Regions from separate parts of the Brevibacterium renqingii genome, predicted to be linked through region 2. Evidence: riboswitches for the same ligand, from Rfam matches in the RefSeq annotation. Region 2 holds a riboswitch; each other region holds the start of a gene.
What was found. Region 2 has a riboswitch for thiamine pyrophosphate ahead of IIE29_RS13700 (ECF transporter S component). Riboswitches for the same ligand answer to the same signal wherever they lie in the genome.
Positions count from the first base shown of each region.

Region 1: another riboswitch for thiamine pyrophosphate. It lies ahead of thiO (glycine oxidase ThiO); the one in region 2 lies ahead of IIE29_RS13700 (ECF transporter S component).
Region 3: another riboswitch for thiamine pyrophosphate. It lies ahead of thiM (hydroxyethylthiazole kinase); the one in region 2 lies ahead of IIE29_RS13700 (ECF transporter S component).

Region 1 covers NZ_JADBHG010000005.1:25,902-33,467, forward strand. The annotation lists gene IIE29_RS10620 (histone deacetylase) at 1-43, shown strand, start outside; gene IIE29_RS10625 (ketopantoate reductase family protein) at 1-950, opposite strand, end outside; gene thiE (thiamine phosphate synthase) at 947-1,630, opposite strand; TPP riboswitch at 1,643-1,746, shown strand; gene thiO (glycine oxidase ThiO) at 1,736-2,899, shown strand; gene thiS (sulfur carrier protein ThiS) at 2,896-3,153, shown strand; gene IIE29_RS10645 (thiazole synthase) at 3,155-3,922, shown strand; gene moeB (molybdopterin-synthase adenylyltransferase MoeB) at 3,964-5,139, shown strand; gene IIE29_RS10655 (SRPBCC family protein) at 5,130-5,618, opposite strand; gene IIE29_RS10660 (mismatch-specific DNA-glycosylase) at 5,642-6,286, shown strand; gene IIE29_RS10665 (thymidine kinase) at 6,290-6,913, opposite strand; gene IIE29_RS10670 (PepSY domain-containing protein) at 6,906-7,562, opposite strand.
Region 2 covers NZ_JADBHG010000007.1:131,156-138,721, forward strand. The annotation lists gene IIE29_RS13670 (enoyl-CoA hydratase/isomerase family protein) at 1-114, opposite strand, end outside; gene IIE29_RS13675 (bifunctional 2-methylcitrate synthase/citrate synthase) at 138-1,259, opposite strand; gene prpB (methylisocitrate lyase) at 1,256-2,161, opposite strand; gene IIE29_RS13685 (MmgE/PrpD family protein) at 2,161-3,657, opposite strand; gene IIE29_RS13690 (DUF4916 domain-containing protein) at 3,853-4,392, shown strand; gene IIE29_RS13695 (universal stress protein) at 4,529-5,461, shown strand; TPP riboswitch at 5,522-5,630, shown strand; gene IIE29_RS13700 (ECF transporter S component) at 5,654-6,283, shown strand; gene IIE29_RS13705 (ABC transporter ATP-binding protein) at 6,283-7,566, shown strand, end outside.
Region 3 covers NZ_JADBHG010000001.1:474,235-481,800, reverse strand. The annotation lists gene IIE29_RS02180 (substrate-binding domain-containing protein) at 33-1,127, shown strand; gene IIE29_RS02175 (ATP-binding cassette domain-containing protein) at 1,218-2,042, shown strand; gene IIE29_RS02170 (sugar ABC transporter permease) at 2,039-3,250, shown strand; TPP riboswitch at 3,401-3,519, shown strand; gene thiM (hydroxyethylthiazole kinase) at 3,507-4,427, shown strand; gene thiE (thiamine phosphate synthase) at 4,424-5,179, shown strand; gene thiD (bifunctional hydroxymethylpyrimidine kinase/phosphomethylpyrimidine kinase) at 5,176-6,087, shown strand; gene IIE29_RS02150 (TenA family protein) at 6,118-6,873, shown strand; gene IIE29_RS02145 (DUF1648 domain-containing protein) at 6,917-7,441, opposite strand; gene IIE29_RS02140 (hypothetical protein) at 7,499-7,566, opposite strand, start outside.

The DNA of each region.
Region 1 (7,566 bases), on a different contig from region 2:
GGACGCCGCTGAGCTTCCCCGGCGCGCAGCTGCACCAGCGTGAGGTCGAGCAGCGGGGTGTCGACCCCCAGCTCGGCGGCCTTGCGGGCCAGATCGCCGAGGATGTGCTCGGCTTCGCTCGGCAGACCTGCCGTGACGTCCCGGTAGAGGGACGAAGTGAACTCCGACCCCTCTGCCGTGAGCATCGACACGGTCATCTCGTGGGACCTCGCGGACACCGGATGGGACGCCGCGGCCGCCACGGATTCGAGCTCCTCGATGATCCGGAGCACATGAGCCCGCCCGTCGGCGTCGACGATCGCTCCGACCGGCGCCCGGAACAGGCAGGTGACGACTCCGGCCGCGGCGATGAAGATCCACTTCTCCCACAGCCCGCCGACGATGTCGTCGATGACCTGCAATCTGAAGCCGGGCACGTCGAGAGCCGTGGACACGGACTCGGGCACCTCATCGCCGGAGAGGTCGCCGATCGTCATCACGGCCAGGTCGGTGAGCTGATGCACCGCACCGTCCTTGACAGTGCCGACGATCTTGACGAGCCCGCCGAGAGTCTGACCCGGGTAGTCGGCCTGCAGACGGTCGATCTGGGCCATGCCGTTGAGGAAGGGGACGATCCGCGTGTCAGCGCCGACGGCGGGGCGGACGTCGTCGAGGACGGCATCGAGACCGTTGGCCTTGACCGCGATGATGACGAGGTCGAAGGTCTGCCGGCTCCTCTCGAGCTCCGCGGCGGTGATCACGCTGACGGAGTTCGTCCGATCAGCCTCCGGCGAGACGAAGCGCAGCCCTTCGGCACGGATCCGCTCCGCCCTCGTCTCCCGAAGGAGGAAGGTGACGTTGCGGCCGGCCTCGATGAGGTAGGTGCCGAAGGCTCCTCCGGTGGCTCCGGCACCGGCGATGAGGATCGTCGGCTCCTGTCCGCTCGCTGCGCTGTGCGTGGTACCCGTCATGCCGATTCCTCCTTGAGCACCCGCGCGGCCGCAGCGGGATCGACTGCCGAGGTTATCGCACGTACCACCACGACACGCTCCGCGCCCGCTTCCCGGACCTCAGAGAGTCTGGGACCGGCCTTGATCCCACCGATGGCGAACCAGGGTTTGACCGCCGAAGCAGCCGTCTCGGCCAGCAGACCCGTGCCCACGGCCGGCCGGCCGGGCTTCGTCGGAGTCTCCCACACGGGACCGACGCAGAAGTAGTCGATCTCGCCGTCCGCTTCGGCGGCGAGCGCCTGTTCCCGCGAATGGGTGGAGCGACCGAGAAGGACATCGGGTCCGAGCACGGCGCGAGCCTGAGCGCTGGTGAGATCCCCTTGGCCGATGTGGAAGACATCGGCGCCGACCAGGAGTGCGATATCGGCACGGTCGTTGACGGAGAACAGCTTCCCATGCCGTTCAGCGACTTCCTTCAGCACCTCGAGGGCGGCGATCTCGTCTCGGGCTTCGAGGGTCTTGTCGCGCAGTTGGATGATGTCGGCGCCGCCGGCGTACGCAGCATCGAGGAACTCGGGAAGATCACCCTGGGCACTCCTGGCATCGGTGCACAGGTAGAGGCTAGCCCGAGCCAATTCGGCTTCCCGCCAGGCTCTTCTCGAGTCGGACACGTCGGTGTGCGGTGGAATATCGGTGGTCATGGTCATAGAGTAGAGGAAGTTCGCGGGAGCCTCCCAACGAGGCTGAGAGGGTGTAACAGCCGACCGTCAGACCTGATGCGGATCATGCCGCCGGAGGGAGAATCCATGCACGTCATCGTCGTCGGTGCCGGAATCATCGGCCTGTCCACCACCTGGTACCTGCGCCACCTCGGCGCCGATGTCACGGTCATCGATCCCGATCCCGCGATGGGCGCCTCCCATGCCGCGGCGGGCATGCTCGCTCCGGCCGCCGAGGTCGTATGGGGGCAGGAGCTGCTGTACCCGCTGCTGCGCACCGCGGCCGACATGTACCCGGAGTTCGCCGCCGAGGTGGCCGACACGGACGCAGCCGATCTCGGCCTCACCGACACCGGAACCCTGGTATGTGCCGGTGATCGTGCCGATCTGCAGGCGCTGCGCGAGCTGCGGGATGCCCAGTCGGGAGCCGGGTTCGCAACGGAACTCATCACCGGTTCACGGGCGCGAGAGCTCGAACCGTCCTTGTCACCTTCGGTCGCCGGTGCCGTGCGCATCCCCGAGGATCAGTCCATCGACCCCAGGAGAGTGGTCTCGGCCCTGCGCTCGGTGTTCGCCTCCGAACTCCTGTCTGCGCGAGTGACCGGGCTGCTGCGCGACGGAGACGCCACCGTCGGTGTCGAGCTCGAGGACGGGCGGCAGCTGATCTCCGACCAGGTCGTCCTCGCCGCCGGAGCAGCCTCGAATGCCGTAGCAGGCGCCCCGCGGCTGCCCGTGCGCCAGGTATGGGGCGACGTTCTGCGCCTGCGTGCTCCCGCCGCGCGCACTCCCCTGCTGTCGAGCACCATCCGCGGCCTCGTCAACGGCCGTTCCGTCTACATCGTGGCCCGCCCCGATGGGGAGCTCGTGCTCGGAGCCAGCTCCCGTGAGGACGGTCGAGCCGGCACTGACGCCGGATCGGTCCACCGCCTCCTCCACGATGGTCAGCGTCTGGTTCCGGGCATACTCGACTGCGAGATCACCGAGATCACCACTCGTGCCCGCCCCGGCTCCCCCGACGATGTGCCCCTGATCGGTCGGATCGACGCCGGCTGCGTCGTCAGCACCGGCTACTTCCGGCACGGCATCCTCCTCGCCCCGCTCGGCGGTCTGTTGGGTGCCGAACTCGCTGTCGGTCGCCGCCCCGAATGGCTGCCACCGGGCGCTCTCGCCTCCGTCTCACCTCGGCGCTTCGATGATGCCGCCGACACCGCTGTTCTGCCCACCACGACCTCGAAGAGGAGCAAACCATGACCGAATCAGCACAGGCAGCCACTATCGTCCTCAATGGCGAACCGCATGAACTGGCCGGTGCCACCTCGGCGCTCGACCTCGTCGCCGAAGTCACCGGACGGGAGCTGCGCGAGGACGGGACCCCTGCCGATGGGGGCCGTCTGGGCATCGCCGTCGCTGTCAACGGCGAAGTGATCCGGCGCGGAGGCTGGTCCGGTTTCGTTCTGACCGACGGCCACACCGTGGACATCGTCACCGCTGTGCAGGGAGGCTGATATGACCTGGACGATCGACGGCACGGATCTGAGCTCCCGCCTCGTCATGGGCACCGGAGGCGCGAGTTCGCTGAGCATTCTCGAAGACGCACTGCGGGCCTCGGGCACAGAACTGACGACCGTGGCGATGCGTCGCTTCGACGCCGAATCGCGTGATTCCGTGTTCACCATGCTGCAGCGCTTGGGCATCCGCATCCTGCCGAACACCGCCGGATGCTATACCGCCCGGGATGCCGTGCTCACGGCACAGCTGGCCCGGGAAGCACTCGAGACGAACTGGGTGAAGCTCGAGGTCATCGCCGACGAGGACACTCTGCTGCCCGATCCGATCGAACTCTTCGCCGCGGCCGAGGAACTCGTCCTCGACGGATTCACGGTCTTCGCATATACGAACGACGATCCGGCGTTGGCGAAGCGACTCGAGGACGCCGGAGTGGCAGCGGTGATGCCAGCCGGCGCGCCGATCGGCAGCGGCCTGGGCATCCTCAACCCGCACAATATCGAAACCATCGTCTCCCGCGCCCACGTGCCGATCATCCTCGACGCCGGTGTCGGCACCGCCTCCGACGCCGCTCTGGCGATGGAGCTCGGATGCACCGCCGTGCTGCTGGCCTCCGCAGTCACCCGCGCCCACGACGCCCAGGCGATGGCCCGGGCAATGGCCTTGGCAGTCGAATCCGGCTATCTGGCGGCCGGGGCCGGGCGGATACCGAAACGACCACTGGCCTTGGCATCGTCGACCTTCGACGGATTGGTCGCAGCCCGATGACCGGAGCGCAGGCGACCACGCCCGTTGCGAGTGCGGACAGCGTGAATCCCGGTCCCCTGGTCGAACCCATTGACACGCTGAACCGGGACGAGTTGGCACGCTATGCCCGGCACCTGAGCCTGCCGGGATTCGGGCTCGAGGGTCAACGACGTCTGCGGGCGGCCTCGGTGCTGGTCATCGGGGCAGGCGGACTCGGTGCGCCGGTGCTCAACTATCTCGCGGCCGCCGGGATCGGGTCGATCACGATCATCGATGACGATGTGGTCGAGACCTCGAACCTCCAGCGTCAGGTAATCCATCGCAGCGTCGATGTCGCGCGGCCGAAAGTCGACTCGGCCGCCGAGGCCCTGCGGCGGCTCGACCCCTCTCTGCACGTGCGCACGATCGAGGCCAGGCTGAGTCCTGACAATGCACTCGACCTCTTCGCCGACCACGATGTGGTCCTCGACGGGGCGGACAACTTCGCCACCCGATATCTGTCCAACGATGCCGCCGAACTCACCGGCACTCCCCTGGTGTGGGGCACGATCTTCCGGTTCGCCGGTCAGGTGAGCACCTTCGTTCCCGGTCACGGTCCGATGCTGCGCGACCTGTTCCCCGATATCCCGGACCCCGATTCGGTGCCCAACTGCGCCGAAGGAGGTGTCCTCGGGGTGCTCTGCGGAACCGTGGGGTCGGCCATGGCCACCGAGGCGATCAAACTCATCTGCGGCATCGGCACCCCCTTCATCGGCCGCCTGCTGCGCTATGACGCTCTGGACGGTGAGTATTCGACGCTGCGGTTCTCCCCCGACCCCGAGCGGCCGGCCGTCACCGACCTCACCGAGGTGGCCGCAGCCTGTGCTGCCGCCGCTGCGCCCGGGACAGCTGCCGGGCCCGATGCCGGGATCGAGGAGATCACCCCTGCCGAGCTGGTCGGACTCGGCACACAGGCGGTGCTCATCGACGTGCGTGAGGACTGGGAAAGGGAACTGTCATCGATCCCCGGGTCCCTGCACCTGCCCTTGGCCAGCGTGCGCGAACGCGGCTGGGATGCGGTCGCCGAAACGATCGGGCGCAGAACCGAACGCGGAGAGTCACCCGGCGACATCGTCATCCACTGCAAGTCAGGAGCGCGCTCGGCCGAGGCGGTCGAACTCCTCAACGACGCCGTCCCGCCCGGAGTGCGACTGCGTTCCCTGGCCGGAGGCATCACCGCCTGGTCGGCTCAGGCCTGAGGCGGCCCGGCTGCCAGTCTGGCGGCGAGACCACGCTCACCGGCTCTCATCACCACCGCATGCATGAGACCCGACAGGGGCCGGAGCATGCGGATCGACCGGCGCGCGGTCGTCACGCACCACAGCGACTCGATCTGTGTGCACCGACGGTCCTCTTTGAGCGTCCAGACTCCGTGGCCGCGCAGATCACCGTGGGCGCTGAAGCTGATCAGCTGCGGCGCCCTCACCTCCTGGGCTTCGATGACGAAGCGCAGAGGCGTGCCCAGTGGTGTGTGCACCAGTATGCGCGCTCGGCTTCCGCACACCAGCCGCTCACCCACGGGTTCGGCACTCGACAGGCCCCGCCACCATTGCGGCCACTCCTCGACCCTTTCGAGTATCGCCCATACGGCTTCGGCTTCGGCCTCGGCGGTCCACTGGTCGTCGAAGTGGAAGGGCGAGGACTCCCCGGCCCGAGGGGTCACATGCACATGGGTCATGGTACGACGGTAGTGTGAAAGACGTGAGTGAGGAAAGCATCGCCAGCAACCGTCGGCCCTCCCCCTTGGGCGGCCGCAAACCGACCAAGGACGATCTCGCGGCAGTCTCCACCGACGATCCGAATGCGATCGACGACGTTCTGCCGAGTGACGGCTCAGGAGTGAAGATGCTCATCGTCGGCATCAATCCGGGCCTATGGACGGCCGCGGTCAACGCCCCGTTCGCCCGGCCCGGCAACCGGTTCTGGCCCTCACTGCATCAGGCGGGACTCACCGACCACCAGGTCGACGCTTCCCGCGGACTCGACCCCGCCGACGAACAGCAGCTGCTCCGACGCGGCATCGGGCTGACGAACCTGACCGGGCGCGCCACCGTGCGGGCCGACGAACTCTCCCGCGAGGAGCTGCGTGCAGGTGCTGATCGTCTCATCGACCGACTGTCCGCGATCCGACCCCACGCGGTGGCCATCGCCGGCATCACCTCGTTCCGGATCGGCTATCAGCAGCCCAAAGCCCGGTTCGGTCGTCAGGACACCTCTCTCATCGCTCGGTGGCCGTCCGAAGTGGCTCTCCATGTGGTCCCGCAGCCCAGTGGCCTCAACGCCCACTATCAGATCGCCGACCTCGCCCGCATCTGGCGCGAGGTGTGGGAGAGCATTGACGACTGAGGTCTACCGTGCCGCTCCGGTGAAGTGCTTGCGGCAGCGAGCGACATAGGAGTCGAGGCCCCCGACGTGGCTGGCATCGATCTCGGTGGCGGCGACAGTCGGGCGTTCGGAGTCTGCGCTCGCGGTCCCTGTTCCGGCGACTCGCGCCTCGGTCCGGTCCACACGTTGGTGGAAGACGGCGTCGCGCCCGCACACGGTGCACACCGCAGTGAGCCTGAGAACTTCTTCTGCCACGGCCATGAAGCTCGGCAGCGGTTCGAACGGGGCGCCGTCGAAGGTCACGCACAGCCCTTCGACGATGACGTCGACGCCCCTGCTGAGGAGGTCATCGACGGCAGGCACCAGATCGGGACCGAAGAATTGAGCCTCGTCGATGGCGACCAGGTCGTAGTCCTCGGCACCAGCCGCCTCGACGAGGGATTCGACGTCGCCGAGAGGTACGGCGGGAATATTCATCCCGATGTGGGAGGTGATCGTCGAGATGTCCGACCGCGTGTCGAGGGAATGGGACACGACGAGAACCTCGACTCCGGCGATCGTGGCGCGTCGGACCCGCCGCATCAGCTCCTCTGACTTGCCGGAGAACATGGGCCCGGCGATCACCGTGAGGCGGCCTGCGTCAGTCATCGTCGACGGTGACGCGTTTGGTTTCCGTGTCAACCGTGGTTTCGGTCTCTTCGCCGTCCTGGTCGAAGTCGAACTGGAATTCCTTCTTGCCGTCGTCGTATTCGAGCTTCCATCCGACGAGACGGCCCGAGGACTTCTCCTGTGCGAGGTCGAGCGCCTCATCGAAGGTCATCGGCTCCTTGAGGTCGATGGCCTTCTCCTCATCATCGGTGTCGTCTTTGTCGTGGTCGACGATCTTGCCCGTCGCGGCGTCGATCTCGACCTCGTGGTCGGTGTTGCCGTCGAGGATCGACACCTCGTACTGCCAAGCGCTGTCGGTCTCGTCCCAATCGAGTTCGATGCCGTGCACGATGCCGTCACCGGTCTTCTTCAGCGCCGTGTCGATCGCATCCTCGGGGCTGACTGATGGAGATTCCTTGCTCAGGTCGGCATCGGCAGGCAGAGCCTTGCCAGACGCGTCCGCGTCGCCGCCCTCTTCGGAGGCCGAATCGCTCGGCTCATCGGTGGAACCGGACTCGCCGCTCGCGGCAGAACCGGTGGCCGCGGGCGACGACTGCGCGTCACCGGAGTCGTCTTCGGAGCCGGCACCCGAACAGCCGGCCAGGGCCAGAGCGAGCGCTGCGATGCCTGTCACCGTGCTGATTGCCATGCCA
Region 2 (7,566 bases):
GGAGATCGCATTGCGCTTCTCGGTCCGATCAATGACGAGGGTTCCGACTCCACCGGCGACGGTGAAGTCGAAACCCTCGAGATCGACCGGACGGTAGGTGCCGTCAGCGGTCATATGCTGTGCCTTTCCTGCCGCGCTCAGCCCCGGCTGTCGGGAACTTCGCGCTGGTCCTCACCGTCATAGGCGCTCAGGGGACGGATCAGGGCGTTGTTCGCCTGCTGCTCGAGGATGTGAGCGGTCCACCCGGTGATGCGCGACATCACGAAGATCGGAGTGAACTGCTCGGTGTCGAAGCCCATCAGGTGGTAGGCCGGGCCCGAAGGGTAGTCGAGGTTGGGGTAGATGCCCTTGCGTGAGACGAAGTCCTCTTCGAAGGCGTTGTAGAGAGCGAGCAGATCCTTCGCCCCCTTGGCCTCGACCATGTCCTCGAAGGCCTTGCGCATGGTGGGAACGCGCGAATCGCCGTTCTTGTACACACGATGGCCGAAGCCCATGATCTTCGCCTTCTTGGCCAGCGCTTCGTCGATCCAGGCCGAAGCCCTGTCGGCGGTGCCGACCTCTTCGAGCATCGCCATGACGGCCTCGTTGGCCCCGCCGTGCAGGGGCCCCTTGAGCGCGCCGACGCCGCCGGCGACGGCCGAGTACAGATCGGACGTCGTCGAGGTGATCACTCGGGTGGTGAAGGTCGAGGCGTTGAAGGAGTGCTCGGCGTAGAGGATCATCGACACGTCGAAGCAGCGCACGACCTCCTTGGCGGGTACCTCATCGAAGACCATCTTGAAGAAGTTCGCGGCGTAGCCGAGGTCCTGCGTCGGCGCGACGGGGTCGAGGCCGTGGCGCCGACGGTGGTCGATGGCCACGATCGTCGGCAGCTGGGCATAGAGGCGCTCGGCTTTGGCGAGGTTCGCCTCCTCGCCTTCGACATCGGCCTCGGGGTCGACGGCACCGAGGTAGGCCACAGCGGTCTGCACGACGTGCATGGGGTGGCAGTCCTTGGGCAGGTCGAGGATGAGCTGGACCAGCTTGTCGTCGATCGTCCGCTGCGAGCGCTCGCGGGCCTGGAACTCTTCGAGCTGCGATTCGGTGGGCAGTTCGCCGTTCCAGATGAGGTAGGCGACGTCCTCGAAGCTGCGCTTGGCGGCGAGCTCCTGAACCGGGTACCCGCGATAGGTCAGGGAGTTGGTCTCCTGGACCACCTTGGAGACGGCCGTGGTGTCGACGACGACGCCGGCCAGGCCCTTCTTGATTTCTTCGGTCACTGGTGACCCTCCTGTGAGAAGTTGAATACGGCAGCGTCAAAATCGTTGTACGCAGCGTAGTCGATCGTGTCGTACAGGTCCGCACGGGTCTGCATGCCCTCGAGCAGGTCCACCTGGGTGCCCTGATCGCGGATGGTCTGCAGGCCCGACTTGATCGCACCCATGGCGAGACGCAGAGTCGTGACCGGGTAGATCACGAGCTTGACTCCGACGTTCGCCAACTGCTCGGTCGTGAACAGTTCGCTCTTTCCGAATTCTGTCATGTTCGCCAGAATCGGCACATCCACGCTGGAGGCGAACTTCTCGAACTCGCCCAGATCGCGCATGGCTTCGGGGAAGATCAGATCCGCGCCGGCGTCGACGTAGGCCTTTGCCCGGTCGATCGCCGCGTCGAGGCCCTCGCCGGCACGGGAATCGGTGCGAGCGCTGATGACGAAGTTCTCATCGCGGCGGCCTTTCACGGCGGCTTTGATGCGTTTGCTCATCTCTGCGGCGGTGACCACCTCTTTGCCGTCGAGGTGGCCGCAGCGCTTCGGGTTGACCTGATCCTCGAGGTGCATCCCCGAGATCCCGGCGTCCTCGAACTCCTGGACTGTGCGAGCCACGTTCATGGCCTCGCCCCAGCCGGTGTCGGCGTCGATGAACGTCGGCAGGTTCGTCACCCGGGCGATGTTGCGTCCGTGGTCGGCCACCTCGGTGAGCGTGGTCAGCCCGATATCGGGCAGGCCCATGGCCGCAGAGAACGCACCGCCGGAGATGTAGACGCCCTCGAATCCGGTCTGTTCGATGATCTGAGCGTTGATCGGGTTGATGGCGCCGGGGAACTGGACGATCTGATCGCCGGCGAGCAGATCGCGGAACTTCGCGCGGCGCTCAGCCGGGGTTGCAGTTGCGCCCAGCATCAGAAGATGCCCTTCGATCCGCTGTGCTCGAGGCCGTCGACGGTGAAGGACAGTTCGGCCACGCCCTTCGCGTCGAGGTTCTCGAGGTTCTCGGCCAGGTCGAGGAAGCGGGCCTGCTCGGAATCGCTGACGATGCCCTCGGCCAGGGTCTTGAACTTCTCGACGTAGTTCGCACGAGCGAAGGGACGAGCGCCGAAGGGATGCGCGTCGGCGACGGCGATCTCGTCGACCAGGGTCGAGCCGTCCTCGAATTCGATTTCGACGCGTCCGCCGAAGGCCTTCTCGTTCGGGTCGGTCGAGTGGTAGCGACGGGTCCACTCGGGATCCTCGGTGGTCTCGATCTTGTGCCAGAGCTCGACGGTGTCGGGGCGACCGGCACGCTCGGGGGCGTAGGAGTGCTCGTGGTGCCAGCCCTGGTCCTGCATGGCCACAGCGAAGATGTACATGATCGAGTGGTCGAGGGTCTCACGGCTGGCACCAGGATCCATCTTCTGCGGATCGTTCGCGCCGGTGCCGATGACGTAGTGGGTGTGGTGCGAGGTGTGGATGACGACGCGCCTGATCTTCGTCAGGTCCTCGATCTCACCGCCGAGCTTGCGGGCGAGGTCGATGAGCGCCTGGGCCTGGTACTCGGCCGAGTGCTCCTTGGTGTAGGTGTCGAGGATCGCGCGCTTGGACTCGCCCTTGCCGGGAAGCGGGATCGTGTAGCGGGCCTCGGGACCGGAGAGGATCCACGCGATGAAGCCGTCCTCGCCCTCGTAGATCGGGTTCGGCGCGCCTTCGCCGCGCATCGCACGGTCGACGGCCTCGACGGCCATCTTGCCGGCGAAGGCGGGAGCGTGGGCCTTCCAGGACGAGATCTCGCCCTTGCGCGACTGACGGGTCGCCGTGGTCACGTGCAGAGCCTGCTGGACGGCCTGGAAAGTGACCTCCGTGGGCAGGTGGAGCATGGCTCCGATGCCGGCTGCGGCCGAGGGGCCGAGGTGGGCTACGTGGTCGATCTTGTGCTCGTGCAGGCACATGCCCTTGACGAGGTCGACCTGGATCTCGTAGCCGGTGGCGACACCGTTGATGAGGTCCTTGCCGTCGATGCCCTTGTGCTGGGCGACGGCGAGGACCGGCGGGATGTTGTCGCCGGGATGGGAGTACTCGGCGGCGAGGAAGGTGTCGTGGAAGTCGAGTTCACGGACGGCCACGCCGTTGGCCCAAGCGGCCCATTCCGGCGAGAAGCGGTCGGCCAGCGGGAGACCGAAGATGCTGGCGCCCGGGGTGAACGGGTGGGTCTGCGCCTGCTCGCGGGCGTGCATCGGAGCGGAGCGGCGCACCGAGGCGGCCGCGACGGAGGCGTTGTCGATGATGCGGTTGATGACCATCTCGGTGACGTCGGAATCGACCGGTGTCGGATCGGATGCGACCTCTGCGATCTTCCAGGCGAGCTGATCCTCTCGAGCCAGGTTCTCTGAGCTCTTATGAGTGCGGACTTCATGATTGATCATGGGTACCCCTTCATAGTCCTCGACCGGTTCCGGTCGGAAAGTGCTGACACAACTGTAGGCCACGTCACTTGGGCAGTTCTCTGCCGGTCGGAAATTTATCTCGATGTCAAGATACTTTACCCGATGTGTGTGCTGGTTCACCACCAAAGCCGCGGAGCGCTTCTGCCTCGGCCCACGATGTGGGACGATTGCCTCATGACTCGAACTGCCCTGGACTTCGACGAGAACTGGTTCGACGACGCGGAGTACGCCCAACTGCGCAGACGCCTGCCGATCCCCTATGTCAACGCGATCCCGGTGCGAGTGGGAGAGTCGGGCAACGTCGAGCGCATCGGACTGCTGCTGCGCAGCCTCGAGGACGGGACCCTGGGGCGGGAGGTCGTCGGCGGACGCATCCGCTTCCACGAGACCATCCGCTCCGCGCTCATGCGCCATGCGGAGAACGATCTGGGCCCGATGGCGCTGCCGGTCGTCCCGCCGGCGATCTCGCCGTTCCACATCGCCGAGTACTTCCCCACCGAGGGATCCTCTCTGCTCCACGATCCGCGCCAGCATGCCATCTCCATGTGCTTCATCCTCGAGGTCCGCGGTGAGTGCACCCCACGCGCCGACGCCCTCAGCCTCGACTGGCTGACCCCCGAGGAGACGCTGCGTCCCGATATCACGGGCGAGCTCTGCTACGGCCAGGAACACGTCCTCAAGGCCGCGCTCACCCATCTGGGCTTCCCGGTCTGAGACCGAGGCTCTCACCCGCACATTTTTCTACGCCGCGTAGAAGCCTCTTGGTAGGATGGTCCCGACGCCGTCGATACCGCCAGTCGGGGCCGTCGTCGGCGTCCGGGTTGGCAAGGCCCCGACCGAGAGGTCCGAGATGTCTGCCCAGTCCCGTCCGTCCGAAACACGCCCGTCAGAGTCAGGCCTCTCCCGAGAGGTCGGAGTCCTCGTCGGCTTCGACGGCTCCGAACTCTCAGCTCTGGCCGTCCGCCGCGGCGCGGTCGAGGCCGAGCGCCGGCATACCGCGCTGACCGTCGTCACCGCCTATGCGCTGCCGACGATGATCTATCCGAACATGGCCTCCCTCCCCAGCGAGCCCGAAGACGTGACCGCGAAGAAGGAAGCGGAGGCGACCCTCGCCGAGGCGGTCGAGCTGTTGCGAGATCACCCCGGTGAGAAGAGCTTCCGCACCGCACCGGGCGATGCCGCCGGCGTCCTCGTCACCCTCAGCTCCGAGGCCGAGGTCGTCATCGTCGGCGCGCGAGGTCGCGGCGGCTTCATGGGCCGCGTGCTGGGATCGGTCTCCACCGCCCTTCCGGCCCATGCGCACTGTCCGACCATCGTGGTGCCGCAGCATGCCGCACCCGACTCAGCACAGAACGGCCCCGTGGTCGTCGCCGTCGACGGCTCGGACACAGGACGCGTCGCCATGTTCACCGCGGCCGCCGAGGCCGCGGTGCGCGAAGCTCCGCTCGAGGTCGTCTCGGTGCTGCCGACGGGAGACGAATGGCTGTACTGGTACCCCGAGCTCGAGCTCAGCTCGGAGGTCTCAGGGCGTCGGCAGAAGGAGCTCGCCGCCGGGCTCGAGAGAGAGGTCGCCGAGCTTCGCGAGCAGTTCCCCTCGCTGTCCGTATCCACATCGGTTCCGATCGGCGATCCCACCGAGACACTCATCGAAACCAGCGCCCGCGCCCAGCTGACCGTGCTGGGCACGCGCGGTCGCGGACGTCTGAAGAGCGCTTTGCTCGGCTCCGTCTCCCGCGGTGTCCTCAACCGTGCCGCGGGACCGGTGATGGTGGTGCCGAGCTGATCGGCGTCGCCGGGCGCCCCTGAGACCCGCTGCCTCTCACCGCCGTCTGCTGTACAGTGGTGGCTACGACAGGGGAGCGCCATCAGGGGCGCTGAGAGTGCAGAAGAAGCTGCAGACCCTCGAACCTGATGCGGTCAGTACCGCCGAAGGAAGTCGAGACTCTTCCACCCCTCCTTGATCCGAGGAGGCACAATGCCGAAAACCACCACGTCGAATTCCGCACCGTCCACGGCACCGGCCCACACCCTGGCGCCGAAGACGAAGAAATGGCGGGTCGTCGACTACGTCACCACCGCCGTGCTCGGCATCGCCGTCGGACTCGTGTTCTGGGTGCTGGCGCTGAGCTGGAAGATCCTCGAGCTCGCCTTCCAGGCGTTCCCGCCCTCGATCGGGCTCATCGCCGGCCTGTGGGTCCTCGCCGGCCCCCTGGCCGGTGCGATCATCCGCAAACCCGGGGCCGCACTCCTGTGCGAACTCATCGCCGCCATCGTCGAAGCGGTCCTCGGCTCTCACTTCGGCGCAGCCGTGCTGCTGTCGGGGCTCGTCCAGGGTCTCGGCGCCGAACTCGTCTTCGCCGCCTTCGGCTACAAGCGGTTCACGCTCTGGATCACCGCACTGGCCGGAATGCTGGCCGCGGCTTTCATGGCCGTGAGCGAGAACATCATGTACAACGCCGAATGGCAGTTCGGCTTCCAGACCGTCTATGCCGTGTGCGCGATCGTCTCGGGCCTCGTCATCTCCGGCATCGGCGCCTGGTACGCCCATCGGGCGATCGCGAGGACGGGCGCGCTGAGCTCCTTCGCCTCCGGTCGCCTGCGCTGATGGGGCTGCCGATCACGGCGCGGGAGTACTCGTGGACGCATGCCGACCGTGATGCTCCCGCCGTCGGTCCTCTCGACCTCGAGATCACGGCCGGTGAGAGAGTCCTCGTCCTCGGACGCTCGGGAGCAGGCAAGTCGACTCTCCTCCATGCGCTTGCCGGTGTCCTGCCCGACGAGTCCGGAGAGGCGACCGGTGAGCTCCTCGTCGGAAACGCTCCCCCGGATCCTCGCCGAGGCGGCTCCGGGCTGGTCCTGCAGGATCCCGAATCGCAGGTGATCTTCTCTCGCGTCGGCGACGATGTCGCCTTCGGTATGGAGAACCTCGGGCTGCCCGCCGAGGTCATCGAGTCCCGGATCCCCGGCTCGCTGGCCGCACTCGGCCTCGATCTGCCGCTCGACCATCCGACGGCGGCGCTGTCCGGCGGCCAGAAGCAGCGCCTGGCCCTGGCCGGGATCCACGCGATGTCGCCTGAGGTCATCATCCTCGATGAACCCACAGCGAACATCGACCCGGACTCGGCCGCTGAGGTCCGCGACTCCGTCCTCTCCGTGCAGACTGCCGCCTCGGCGACGATGGTCATCGTCGAGCATCGGGTCGGACTGTGGCTCGACCACGTCGATCGCGTCATCGTGCTCGGTCCTCACGGGCTCCTCGCACAGGGTCCGCCGAAGCGGATCTTCTCCGACCCGAGCCTGTCCGAGGCGCTCATCGACTGCGGCATCTGGATGCCGCACGGATCGGAGACGACGTCAGGAGGGGGCTTGTCGCCCACAGCCGAGGCCGCGATCTGCTCGAGTCCCGGCGACGGACGAGGGGATGTGCTGCTGCGGGCCGCGGGCCTCGCCGTGGGCCGGCCGCGAGCGAAGGCACCGGCGGCGGCCGGCATCGATCTCGCCGTCCGCGCAGGAGAGGCTGTGGGCCTCGTCGGCCCCAATGGCGCCGGCAAGTCCACGACCGCGCTGACGCTGGCCGGTCTGCTTCCCGAGTTCGCGGGACGGGTCACCGCCGAGGCGGCGCTGCGGGGCGAGTCGAAGCACGCCCGTCCGTTCGCGTGGCCCTCGGCGCTGCTCGCGCCGCGCATCGGCATGGTCTTCCAGGAACCGGCACATCAGTTCCTCACCTCCGGTGTAGCCGCGGAGCTGAGTCTGGGACCGCGCCTGGCCGGGTGGTCGGACGCGGAGGTCGACGACCGCGTCGTCCAGCTGCTCGACGTGCTCGGCTTGCAGGCGCTGGCCGAAGCGCATCCGCAGAGCCTGTCCGGCGGCGAGAAGCGCCGCCTGTCG
Region 3 (7,566 bases), on a different contig from region 2:
ACAACGTTGTCAGAATGATTGAAAGGTTCACAATGAGGCACAACCTGAAGTCCCACAAGAAGCTGGCCCTTTTCGGTGCCTCGGTCGCCATCGGCGCGCTCGCGCTCAGCGGCTGCGGCAATCAGAAGGGCCAGGGCAATGCGGAAGCCGACAGCGGTTCCGGCGGTGACGGGGAAGTCACGATCGCACTGCTCCTTCCCGAGTCGAAGACCACCCGGTACGAATCCCTCGACAAGCCGAACTTCGAGAAGTACGTCGCCGAGGCCAACCCCGACGCGAAGGTCGAATACCGCAACGCCAACCAGGACGCGACCCAGCAGCAACAGCAGTTCGAAGCGGCGGTCACCGAGGGTGTGGACGCCATCGTCCTCGACCCCGTCGATGCTTCTGCGGTGTCGTCGGCGCTGTCGAAGGCAAAGGCGAAGAAGATCCCGGTCATCGCCTACGACCGCTTCTTCGAAGGTGCCGACTACTACACCTCCTTCGACAACAAGAAGATCGGCAACCTGCAGGGCCAGGCCGTGCTCGACGGCCTCAAGGCCGAGGACGTCGACCCAAAGTCGGGCCCGGTGTGGATGGTCAACGGTGACCCGAAGGACCCGAACGCCGCGGACTTCAAAGCCGGGGCCGAAGAGACCCTCAAGGACGCCGGCGTCGACATCGCCGCCAGTCACGACACCCTCGACTGGAACCCCGACGACGCCCGCCAGTGGGTCGAGGGCCAGCTGCAGGGCAAGGGCGAGAAGCCGATCGCGATCTACGCGGCCAACGACGGAACCGCAGGCGGCGTCATCGCCGCGACGAAGAAGGCCAAGGTCGACCCCGTCGTCACCGGTCAGGACGCCGAGGTCGACGGCCTGCAGAACATCCTCAAGGGCGACCAGTACGCCACGATCTACAAGTCGATCCCGCCCCAGGCCGAATTCGCCGCGAATGCCGCCGTCGCGCTGGCAGGCGGCGAGGACGTCGACGCCGGAACGACCTACAAGGACACCCCGACGGACTTCGTCGAGGCCAAGGTCGTCACCAAGGACTCGGTCAAGGACATCGTCGGCGATCAGATCAAGGCCGACGACATCTGCACCGGCAGCGTGAAGAAGCTCTGCGCAGACGCAGGAGTGAAGTGACTCAGCGACGGTGCAGACGCGACATGACAGCCCACCTGCCGGCGGCCCTCCGGGTCGCCGACAGTCCGGGGCGGCGACAGCGAGGAACAGATGACATCTGAGACACCCGAACCGACCCCCGCGGCGGCGCAGGCGCCGGGAGACAGCAGCGAACCCGTGCTCGAGCTGCGCGGAATCAACAAGAGGTTCGGGGCCGTGCAGGCCCTGACCGACATCCACCTCACCGTCGGCCGCGGCGAAGTCGTCGGGCTCGTCGGCGACAACGGCGCCGGCAAGTCGACGCTGATCAAGGTCATCGCCGGCGTCCACGCCGCCGATGAGGGCGATCTCGTCATGAACGGCACGAAGCAGAGGTTCTCCTCACCCAAGGACGCACAGAAGGCCGGAGTGGCCACCGTGTTCCAGGACCTGGCCCTGTGCGAGAACCTCGACGTCGTGGCCAATCTGTTCCTCGGGCACGAGAAGACCCGTGGGGGAGTCCTCGACGAGGTGGCCATGGAAGCGAAGTCCTGGGAGCTGCTGCGCAGCCTGTCGGCGAAGATCCCGAGCGTGCGGGTGCCGATCGCGGCCCTGTCCGGCGGCCAGCGGCAGACCGTTGCGATCGCCCGGTCCCTGCTGGGCGAGCCGTCCCTGGTCATGCTCGACGAGCCGACTGCCGCCCTCGGCGTGGCACAGACGGCCGAGGTGCTCAACCTCATCGAGAGGCTCAAGGAACGCGATCTGGGTGTGCTGCTCGTCAGCCACAATATGGCCGATGTGCAGGCCGTCGCCGACCGTGTCCACGTGCTGCGGCTGGGCAAGGACGTCGGCGACTTCCCCGGGGACGAACGCACCGATGTGCTCGTCGCCGCGATCACCGGAGCCAGCGACAATGTCGTGACGAAGAGGGCCGCACGCAGGGGTGAGCGCCGATGACTCGCAACTCCTTCATCACCGATGAGCGGATCTCCAGCGAGGGGGTCGTCGGCACGTTCGTCCGACGGGTCAAGGAGGGGCAGCTGGGGGCGTTCCCGGTCATCCTCGCGCTCGTCGTCATCGTCATCGTCTTCCAGACGGCCGATTCCAACTTCATCTCACCGGCCAACCTCGTCAACCTCTCCACCCAGGTCGCCTTCCTCGCGATCCTTGCGCTGGGCATCAACCTCATCCTGCTCCTCGGCGAGATCGACCTGTCCCTGGCGCAGCTGGGCGGGTTGGCGGCCTCGCTGCTCGGTGTGCTCGTGGTCCGGCAGGGTGTGCCGCCGGCCATCGCGCTGATCATCATGCTGCTGCTCGGGCTCGTCGTCGGAGCCGTGCAGGGGTGGTTCTTCGCCGTCGTCGGCATCCCCGCCTTCGTCGTCACCCTGGCCGGCCTGCTCGCCTTCACGGGTCTGACGCTGACGACCTTGGGCACGCAGAAGAACCTGTCGATGTCGGAGACCTTCGCCTTCGACTTCGCCAGCTACTATTTCCCGGCCATCTGGGCCTACGTCTTCGGGGCGGTCGCGATCATCGGCTTCGGTGCCGGAATCATCCATTCGAAGCTGCGTCGGCATCGTGAGGGGCTGAACGCGCCGAGCTGGACCTCGGTGATCGTGCGCATCGTGCTGCTGGCCGCGATCGTGTTCGGGTTCCTCATCCTCGTCAACCAGGACTTCGGGCTGGCCATGCCCTTCTTCCTCATGATGGTCATCGCGATCGTCATCGATCTGGTGCTGCGCAAGACCCGCTACGGCCGCTCGATCTACGCCGTCGGCGGCAAGGTCGAAGCCGCCAGGCGAGCCGGCATCCGCGTCACCTGGGTGCGCATCAGCGTGTTCATGGCCGCGGGCGTGCTCGCCGCACTGTTCGGGTTCATCAAAACAGGGGTGACGACGAACGCCGGATCGACCCTGGTCAGCACCCAGGACCTGCTCAACGCGATCGCGGCAGCCGTCATCGGCGGCACCTCTCTCTTCGGCGGACGCGGGTCGGCCTGGGCCGCCGTGCTCGGTGCCCTGGTCGTCGGAGCGATCAACAACGGTCTCTACCTCATCGGCTTCAACTCCGATGCGCAGCAGATCATCACCGCGCTCGTCCTCCTCACCGCCGTCGTCATCGACGCCCTCAGCCGCCGCGGCCAGAGGTACGTCGGCCGGGGGTAGGGGAGTCCCGCCCTCACCGAGCGGACCACTTGGTGTCGAGGGACCAGTTGCAAGGGGTCCTTTCGAGGCCAAGTGGTCCGCTCGGTGCAATCGGCGGCGCGACCAGCTCGTGCGGACTCGCCCCGTCCCGGTGGGGCTGATACAGTCGAAGCCAATGACATGGGGTGCCTCATGACGATCCGCGGCAGCGGAGTTCGGCGAGGCTGAGAGAACACCCATCGAACCTGATCTGGGCCATACTAGCGAAGGGATCGTCATGGTTGACTTCGACCTGCGTTCTGCCAACGCACGACTGCGTGCGGGACATCCGCTCATCCAATGCATCACGAACACCGTCGTGCAGCAATTCAGCGCGAACGTGCTCCTGGCCGTCGGCGCGTCCCCGGCGATGCTCGACCATGAGGCCGACGCCGGGCAGTTCGCCGGCATCGCCGACGGCGTGCTCATCAATTTCGGCACCGCTTCGAATCATCAGCTGCTCGCCGCCGATGCCGCCATCGACGTCGCCGCTGCCGCCGGCAAGCCCTGGGTGCTCGACCCCGTCAGCGTCGGCGCGGTCGACTTCCGCACCTCTCGCATCCGCCGCGCCGCCGCTGACCGACCGACCGCGATCCGCGGCAACGCCTCGGAGATCGCGGCTCTGGCCGGAGTCGGCCTCGGCGGACGCGGAGTCGACTCCACCGATGAGGTGGACGCCGTCCTTCCCGCCGCCGCCCAGCTGGCACGCACGACCGGTGCGATCGTCGCGGTGTCCGGGCCCAGTGATGCCGTCGTCGCGCACATCGACGGAACCGACCATGTCGCCCATATCGACGGCGGCCACGACTTCATGCCGCTGGTCATCGGCACCGGCTGCTCCCTCGGCGCCGTCGCCGTCGCCTACCTGGCCACCGCCGACTCCAGCACTGCAGGCCCGGACTCCGCAGCAACGGTCTCGGCGACTGCGGCAGGGGACCCGGCCATCGACAGCGCGGCCGCCCTGGCGAGATTCGAAGCCGTCGTCGCCGCCCACGCGCACTTCGCCGTCGCCGGAGAACTCGCCGCCGCCGGCGCTCACGGGCCCGGCAGCTACTCGGTGAGCTTCCTCGACGCCCTCCACGCCGTCACCGGCGACCAGCTGGCCCAGGCCCGGGTCAGCCACGGCACACTGACCGCGGACGAAGGCGTGCAGGCATGACCGCCGGATCGGCGCACCCCGCGGACAGCCCCCACGACACAGGGGACCAGGGCGTGACCGTTCAGTCTCAGGACCGCTTCACCGGCATCGACACCCGCCTCTACCTCGTCACCGACTCCGCTCAGTGCGAAGCGGCCGGCCGCAGCGTCGCCGAGACCGTGCACGAGGCCGTCGCCGGGGGAGTGGGAATCGTCCAGGTGCGCGACAAGGACATCGACGACACCGCCTTCTACTCGCTGACCCGCCAGGTCATCGCCGCCGTCGACTCCGCCACCGCGGGCACTGACCGCACAGTCCCCATCGTCCTCAACGATCGCGTCGAGGTGGCCCGCCGCCTCATCGACGAAGGCGAGATCGTGCACATCCACGTCGGCCAAACTGATGCCACCGTCGCCGAGGTGCGCGCCACCTTGGGCGAGGCACCGCTGATCGGTCTCTCGGCCGCGAACAGCGCCGAATTCGCCGCCGCCCGCGACACCGACGTCGTCGACCTCATCGGCATCGGGCCCGTCTACGACACCGCGACGAAGGCCGACGCTCCCGACGGCATCGGACCCGAGCGCCTCGGCGAACTCGTCATCGAAGCGGGCATCCCGGCTGTCGCGATCGGCGGCATCAGCATCGACCGGGCGCCTGAGCTGCGCGACCGCGGACTGCTCGGCATCTGCGTGGTCTCGGCCATCTGCACCGCCGAGGACCCGAAGGCCGCGGCCGAGCAGCTGCTCGCCGCCTTCACAGGAGGCCACGCATGAGCACCCGCCCGCCCATCACCCTGTCCATCGCCGGCACCGACCCCTCTGGGGGTGCCGGCATCCACGCCGACCTCAAGACGTTCACCGCGCGGGGGACCCTCGGCACGACCGTGATCACCGCGCTCGTCGCGCAGAACACGCACGGGGTGTCTCGGGTCTATCCGATCGACGACGACTTCGTGGCCGACCAGTTCGACTCCGTGCTCGACGACATGCCCGTCGACGCCTCGAAGTCAGGGATGCTCGGTACCCGTTCACTCGTCGAACTCGTCGCCGCCCGCGCGGCAGCCGGCAGGCTCGGATTCTTCACCGTCGACCCGGTGATGATCGCGACCTCCGGGCACCGGCTCCTCGAAGCCGATGCCGTCGACGCGGTGCGCACCCACCTGCTGCCCGTCGCCGACCTCATCACCCCGAACCTCCCCGAAGCGGCCCTGCTGCTCGGAGACGACGAACCCGAGGCGGGATCGTCCGCACAGATGCGTGAACAGGCCCGCCGCCTGCTCGACCGGGGACCCGGCGCCGTCCTCCTCAAGGGCGGACACGGCAGCGACGGGGACGTCTCCGACATCCTCGCCACCCGTGACGGGCAGATCCGCGAGTTCACCCATCCGAGGCTCACCACCCCGAACACGCACGGCACCGGATGCACGCTGTCGGCGGCGATCACCGCCGAGGTGGCCGTACTCGGCCGCGAACGCGCAGTGTCCGCGATAGGGGCGGACGGCGACGCAACAGCAGCGTTCGCGGCAGGTGTCGACCTCCTCGGCGATGCCGTCAGCAATGCCCTGGATTTCCTGGCCCGCGCCCTGGCCTCGGCCGCCGACTGGCAGGTCAGCCTCGACCCCGTCGGCGCCCACGGACCCGTCGACCATCAGGTCGACATCATCCGCGGTCAGCCCGCCTGAACCACGTCACACGAGCACAAAGGAGTTCCCATGACCGTCGATTTCGCCGCCGGCCCGCAGACCACTCAGCTGTGGGAGCGCGTCCGCCCGATCGTCGAACAGATCGAAGACCTGCCGTTCCTCGCCCAACTCGCCGACGGCAGCCTCGACGTCACGGCGTTCACGAACTACATCATCCAGGACGGCATCTACCTGAACGGCTACGCGAAGGCGATGTCCTTCCTCGCCGCAAAGACCGTCGACCGCGACGAGTCCCGCTTCTGGGCCGGCTCGGCGGCCGAGGCGATCACGGTCGAGGAGGGCATGCACGAAGAGCTGCTGGCCGATTCGCGTCTGGCCGCCGCACATGCCGAGCTCACCGGCGCCAGTGCGGGTGCCAAGGCTTCGCCGACGACGCTCGGCTATGTGTCCTTCCTCGTCGCCACGGCTGCCAGCCGCTCCTACGGGGAAGGCGTCGCCGGAGTGCTGCCGTGCTTCTGGGTCTACGCGCACATGGGCAAGGTGCTCATCGACGAGGCCGGGCAGATGGCCGCTGACCATCCGTACCGGGCCTGGGTCCAGACCTATGACTCACCGGAGTTCGACGAATCGACCCGCCACGCGGTGCAGATCCTCGAACAGGAGCTCGCGAAGGCCCCGGACGAGGAAGCGGCACGGATGCGCGCGGCCTTCGAACAGGCGTGTGTCTACGAACTCCACTTCTGGGCCTCGGCACACGCGATGCAGAACTGGGACGCCTCCATCTTCCTGCCGCAGGGTGCTGCGGTCGAAACCGCGAGCGTCTGAGGGAAGCTGCCGAGGCCGGCCCGCTGAGCCCATGGGCCCGGGCTCACCTCGGCGGGCGGAGCCGGCGGACAAGGTTGATCAGAGCCGCTGCGGTGATGATGAGGAAGACGCCGGTGGGAAGGAACGTCATCCCCGTCGGCATCGTCGCCCCGCGCCCCTCGCGCATGATCATCACGAGCACCGTCGTCAACAGCAGGGCCATTGCCCCGCCGAGGATGCGCATGAACTCCATGAGGCAGTCATAGAGGTAAGTGCGCTCGCCGTGTGCGAGCCAGTACTCCTTGAACGGGATGTTGATGATGGAGCTCGGGAGCTTCTCCCAGATGCAGCGGATCGAGAAGAGCAGGGGGAGTCCCACGCCGATCGGCACGAGCCAGCCCAGCGTGCCCGCCTTCGACGACCAGTCGTCGGGCTGTCCCGAGGAATCGAAGTGGCTCGCGACGGTGTCCGGGGCCTGGATCCAGAACCACACGGCGGTGCCGATGAACACGAGGATCGACACGGCTGCGAACACGAGCGCCGCGAAAGCCCCGAACGGGTTCTGACGTTGAGGTGCAGAGGAAGTCACCCTGCCACTTTAACAACAAGGGAAGTTCTGTCATTCAGCGGCAGGCGCGAGCGAACCTCAGGCGTGCGCTGTGCCGGACGATCCGTCGGGGTAATGGGTGAGTGGTCCGAACGATCCGAGCGCAT